2 regions of the Oleiphilus sp. HI0128 genome follow, and region 1 is predicted to be linked to the other one. Evidence: predicted binding sites of a transcription regulator. Region 1 holds the regulator's gene; the other holds the start of a gene.

Region 1 (3,182 bases):
ACCAGCTGATGTCGATATCACCACCGGTGGGCGTATACTTAACTGCATTAAACGCAAGGTTTGAGAAGGCGCTATAAAGCTGACGAGAGTCACCGGTAAATAAACAGGGTTTGGTGCTTTCAAAGTCCAAACGAATATTCTGATTTTTGTCAGCGCTAAAGGCTCGTGCGTCGCGGTAGACTTCTTGTAGTACCGGTTCGATATCGATCGCTTGAGTATTACTAGGCAGGCCTTCAGTTTCATACTTGGCGAGTAACAAGAGGTCACTAATCAGGCTTTCCATCCGTTTCGTTTGCTCTTGCATTGAATTTAAGGCTCTTCGCCACTTCTTAGGTGTATCTTCAGCATCCTGGAAGGTTTCGATATAACCTCTAATAACCGTCAATGGCGTTCTCATATCATGAGAAACATTGCTAACGAAGTCACGCCGCATCTGTTCAAGTCGCTGCACACGCGTCACATCTTGCGCGAAAACCAAGCGGTCATCTTTGCCAAACAAAGTGATATGTACTTGCAAAGTTGCACTTTTATTTAAAGGTGAACGTAGCTCTAAAGGTTCGTCGTAATTCTTGCTTTCAAAATATCGCTTAAAGGAAGGGTCTCTAAGCAAATTTGTTATCAGCTGACCTCTATCTGACTCTCGTTTAAAGCCAAGTACTGTACTTGCAGAGTCATTCCACCAGTCCATCGCACCTTCAGAGTTAGTCATGACGACAGCCTCTTTTAGTGCATTGGTAGATAATTGGACACGAGCAATCATTGACCGCAAGTTTTCTTGAGTAATGCGATTTTGATATTGAATTTGATATAGACCGTCAAACAGATCGCCCCATAAACCATGGCTTTCGGGAATTGCTTGGTCTTCTTGTACACTGTAAAGCCAACGATGCAGCTTAACAGCCTGGCTGATTGTCCAGGCTAAGTAGGCAAAGCAGCCAATCGCGAGAACCCACGCTAATTCCCCAATCAGCAGGCCAAGTACCAGCAAGCCAATCACAGCCCAAAAAAGGGAGTATAAGTGACCGATGATTCGTTTGTGCATAACCTTATGCTCCAGCACAGGAAGACAGATTCATTCTCTGATTCAATAGTTTGCCATTAAAACGCAAACGGTACAGAGAGTGTGCACCCTTCGTCAATGATCGAAGTCATGTGCATGAAAAATCGAGCTCCTTGCCACCTTTCTTATTTTATAACAAAGTTACCAATGCTCAAGCGCTATGCAGCACCTTGAGCAGAAAAACGATAGCCAGTACCTCGAACAGTTTGAACCAGGTATTCATGCCTTTCACCTAATGCCTTGCGAAGGCGCCGAATATGAACATCAACGGTTCGATCTTCAACATAGACATTGCCACCCCAAACTTGATCAAGTAGCTGGGAACGGCTATAAACGCGGTCTTGATGCGTCATAAAGAACTGCAGTAGCTTAAACTCAGTTGGCCCCATGCTCAGCAAATTATTGTGAGCGGTAACGCGATGACAAACTGGGTCAAGTACCAATCCATCTATTTCGATTTCACTTTCGACACCCGCAGGCGTCGCACGACGAAGTACAGCTTTAAGACGAGCAACCAATTCACGAGGAGAAAAAGGCTTAGTAATATAGTCGTCGGCACCGACTTCCAAACCCTGTACTTTATTATCCTCTTCGGTTTTAGCTGTCAGCATAATAATAGGGATATCACTGGTCGCTTCATTGCGTTTCAAGCGTCTTGCCAATTCAATTCCGCTAGTGCCTGGCAACATCCAATCAAGTAAAATCATATCGGGACGTTGATCCACAATAGCAATAAATGCATCCTGCGCATTTGAAGCTTCGATACAATTGTAATCAGCCATTTCTAAAGCAACAGCAATCATTTCTCTGATTGATGCTTCATCATCAACAATTAATACGGTTTTTTCTGACATAGTACTTACTCCAAAAATCAAACTGTATTAAAACGGCAAGCTGTTACAGTTTTATGACACTACACTGTAAGCCTATGCTGAGAACCTAATGAGCGCTCCTTTTTGCGAAGTTTTACAATTCACCTGACATAAAAGTCTAGAAACAGTCCCAGGAATAAAACCATACCCACCCAGTTATTGTTCAAAAACGCCTTAAAGCACTCATCTCTGTCACGATGGCGAATCAAGTGCTGCTGATATACAAATAGTACCGACGCAACGACAATACTCAGAAAGTAAAACTGCCCCATTTCAAGCTGTTCACCTAACAAGCTCAGCGTCAATATCACCAAAACCTGCAAAAATGCGATAATCGCCCGATCAGCCGAACCAAATAAGATGGCCGTGGATTTAACGCCGATTTTGATATCATCATCCCTATCGACCATGGCATACATCGTATCATAAGCAACGGTCCACAAGACTGTTGCCATATAGATCAACCAGATATGCGCAGGCAGTTCATTCACTTGCGCGGCATAAGCCATAGGAACGGACCAGGCAAATGCAGCACCTAAGACCACCTGTGGTAAATAAGTATAGCGCTTCATGAAGGGATAAGCAGAAGCAAGTGCGAGTGCACCAAATGAAAGGTAAATTGTCAGTTTATTGGTAAACAAAACCAGGATGAAAGACAACAGACATAAAACGGCGAAAAAGATCAAAGCCTGTTTTGCACTCACCCGCCCCGTCACCAGAGGGCGAGCTTCAGTGCGCTTTACATGACCGTCTATTTTTCTATCCGCAAAGTCATTGATTACGCAGCCTGCCGAGCGCATGAAAACAGAGCCGGCGATAAAAATAGCTAACACATCCATAGCTGGTATGCCCTCGGCAGCAAACCATAATGCCCAAAGCGTTGGCCACAAAACCAGATAAATACCTATAGGCTTATCCAACCTCGCAAGCCTTACGTAGTCCATTGCAACACTTGCAAACGCGGGTTTACTCTGAGTATTCATATGCCTATTTCTCTCGTTTGCTTGCCTCAAATACCCGAGGCATAAATAGTTCGCTCACCAGCAATGGTTTCTGACGAAGAAAAAATACCGAGCGCCGCCCAAATACGGGTTCTTTAAACTGTTTCACCAAGGAGACACTTTCAAGCTTACTACGCGTCATAACTCTGGATTTAAACAGAAATGCGCCTAAAGGCTTATCTCCCAAATACTGAAGCTGTCTTTCATAACCACTTAGCGTTGTTTTCGGAATAATACTGCGCGCTATCA
Region 2 (3,182 bases), on a different contig from region 1:
GCTGTATTGATCTAAAGGTGCGCAGCCTTTATAGACATCTTTTGAGCGGATAAATGGTCGTTCTCTTACTAGTTTCTTTTTAAGTTGCTTATAGATCAGTAGGCAAGCACCGCCCGCCGTTATCATCAACCCTGATAAAAGTAGACCTTCTTCACCATATAAGATTGGCAGGACAAGCGCGAGACTATACCAGAAAACACCATCCCCTAAGCGGCTGATTATTGCAAAGAAGGTGTTAACCGTTTTAGTGCGACAAAAATGATTAAGGTACAGGCAAGCTGCAATATCCCAGCTATTGAGCTTATTAAATGCTGTTGATGTTTTGAGAGGATTCATGTGTCTCATCTCCTAGCCTTAAGGGTGGCTTTTCGAGTAACTTTTTGACGAACTGATTGACGATATTGTTCCAGGTAATTGTTTGTGCCAATTGATAGGCATTTTCACGAATTTTTTCCAGCTCGGAAGAGCTTTCGATTGCTTCCAGAGTCAATTGAATGAAGGCTTCGTCATTGTCTAAATTTGCGATATATGCCGAATTGCCATGGCTTAAGTGTTCCTTCGCAGCGGCGTCATTAAATGCAACGATACCCAGCCTGCTTGCCATTGCTTCAGTCACAACATTACCAAAGGTGTCGGTTTTGCTTGGAAATAGAAAAAGGTCTGCTGAGGCATAATACTTGGCTAGCTCTTCACCCGTTTTCATTCCAACGAAACGGATGCCAGGGTGTTCACTTTCCAAGGTTTTTCTTAAGGGGCCATCACCAACGACGACGAAAACACAGTCCGGATGAGTGGCGGTGACGTTCTCATAGGCCTTGATAGCCAAGGCAATATTTTTTTCTCCTGCAACTCGGCCGACATAGAGGCAAACGACTTGCCCATCTGTCACATGCCATCTTTCACGAAGGCGAGAACAGCGTTTACTTGGTGTAAACCGCGAAGAATCGATTCCGCGACTGAGCACACTGACATTTTCAAACCCTTTTCGACTTAGCCATTCCTGCTGTTTTTTCGTAGGCACGATCGTTCCACGTGTCTGGTTGTGAAAATACCTCAGGAAGCCAAATATTAAAGGTTCGAGAAACCCTAGGCCGTAGTACTTACTGTAGGACTGGAAATTAGTATGGAAGCCGCTAAGTATAGGAATATTCAGTTTCTTAGCTGCACGAACAGCTGAAAGACCAAGGGGGCCTTCGGTCGCGACATAAATGGCAGAAGGTGGAGATTTCTTCCATAGACTTACTAGCTTCCTTTTACAAGGTAGGCCAAACTTGAGCTCCTTGTATCTCGGTATAGGAAGTCCGGCAACTGTATAGGTCTCGCATTGATCACTTTCCACTGAGGCATCATCAGGATTCTGCTTGGGTCTGATGATTTGAGTGTAGATACCCTTATTTTGAAGTCCTTCAACCCAGTACTTCAAGGTATTGGCAACGCCATTTACTTCAGGGTAGTAGGTTTCAGTAACAATGCTCACCTTGATTTTTGTCATATCAATACATACTTGGATTTGTACAATTTATGTACAAACTATTCATGTTTGAAGTGACAGTTTGGTGACAAAAGGATGATGGTTTGATGACTTAGGGGCTTTGCCAGAACAGTAGAGTTCTGGGTGTCGCCACAAAAGTACTTATTGAAACTATCTTAAGGGCGAATAAAGTGTGCCCGGTTATGCTTATTCCATCGGGCTTGCTAAGGAATCAAGTAATTCGTTGATCTCTCGTTTAAGTGAGTCATCTTCAATTTTATTGGCGCTAACTTTAGCGTTTTGCAGGTTTTTGATTGCTTCCTCAGTCTGGCCGAGCTCGACCTGCAAGGTCGCCATTGAGTATGCCACTGAAGACATATGGTCTTTTGAATTAATATCGACAGACTTCTTTAGGGCCTTTTCATAAATGGCTATCGCATCGCTTAAGTCTTCTGAAAAGTCAGCTAATGTTTCCCATTGAACAGGGTGATCCTTATCTGTATCTTCATTATCTAGACAGATCGCCTTGAGTTCAGAGTAGAGCGAATCAAAGGTTTCTTGGTCATCTTTTTTCGCTGCTGCCATTAGCTTTTCTGCAAGCCCGTGGACGGCTTTATATATCTTGGTGTTCATCATTTCTTTTTACCTTTGAGTCACGCTGCCTTAGGGTTTACTGTCTAATATTCCTGTTGAATCGAATTGCCATCAGGTGAAACGGCTTTAGCAGTGATTTCCACGTAGATAGTCATAATGTTATTCGCAACCAGTTCATCGATATGGCTCATCAAAGAGGGCAGCTGAATTTCCACAGCCGCTTCTTCTGATTGACCAAACTTACAATCAAAACCCCAATATTTAGTGCCAGAAGGTAGAGGCTTCTTACGTTCCTTTTTGAGAAACTTTCTGATGTCATGTTTTACTGAGTCGACAACGCGAGGCACTTTGATTTTTGGGTGAGCTAATTGATAAGTTTTTTTCATCGGAAGTCCTGCTTGGGTGAGCGCTGTTTGCGCTAGAGAGTTTAAACTGTGGGCAGTGTAATGTTTATGCCGACATTCTACCATGACTTTGACATTTAGCTTGGATTCCTGGGTGTGTGGCCTCCAGCTTAGGGCATACTCATCTTGTTGGGTGGGTAGAGCTTTTTTGAAGGGCCATACTTGCAACTTTATTGATATATCGTCATTGATTGGCGATCTAGGTAGTTTATACTAGGCAGAATTTTATGAATTGAGTGCAGTCTGCTGAAAAATATCGCTGCGATAAGCAATTCACACCGAGCAAAATTGATTCCGGAAGCTTATTTCAAGGCTTCCATTTACAGACTTAGGAATAGTAATGGCCGCATTTGGAACCGTTTTCATGCCTAAAATGGCACTGGCAAGCTACGAAAACAATTCTTGGACCTCTTCAAGTATCATTTCATCCGATAAACTGGAATTACACCCGGGTGCCCATGTCTTGCATTATTCCAGTACATGCTTTGAAGGCTTGAAAGCATTTAAGCATAAAGATGGCAGCATTAATATTTTTCGTATGGATGCCAATGTTCAGCGTATGGCCCAGAGTACAGATTTATTATTCCTACCCGAAATTAACAAAGAACAATTAGGCGATATGATTAAAGAAATCGTCGGACTTTATGTAGAAGACGTACCTGAAGCGCCAGGTTCTATGTATATTCGTCCGACTCATATCGGCACGGAACCAA

The links. The regulator PhoB, encoded in region 1, activates phosphate uptake and scavenging genes when phosphate is short. The targets are predictions, from matches to a motif close to TGTCATANNNNTGTCANA.
Region 2: a site for PhoB is predicted at 1,545-1,562, ahead of A3763_RS12025 (glycosyltransferase family 1 protein). Genes of this name have one in related genera too.

What each region holds. Positions count from the first base shown of each region.
Region 1 covers NZ_LWGG01000853.1:3,360-6,541, reverse strand. The annotation lists gene phoR (phosphate regulon sensor histidine kinase PhoR) at 1-1,042, opposite strand, end outside; gene phoB (phosphate regulon transcriptional regulator PhoB) at 1,219-1,914, opposite strand; gene ubiA (4-hydroxybenzoate octaprenyltransferase) at 2,034-2,915, opposite strand; gene A3763_RS13240 (chorismate lyase) at 2,920-3,182, opposite strand, start outside.
Region 2 covers NZ_LWGG01000809.1:16,971-20,152, reverse strand. The annotation lists gene A3763_RS12030 (phosphatase PAP2 family protein) at 1-336, opposite strand, end outside; gene A3763_RS12025 (glycosyltransferase family 1 protein) at 305-1,492, opposite strand; gene A3763_RS12020 (tetratricopeptide repeat protein) at 1,679-2,107, opposite strand; gene A3763_RS12015 (DUF6172 family protein) at 2,149-2,451, opposite strand; gene A3763_RS12010 (branched-chain amino acid aminotransferase) at 2,810-3,182, shown strand, end outside.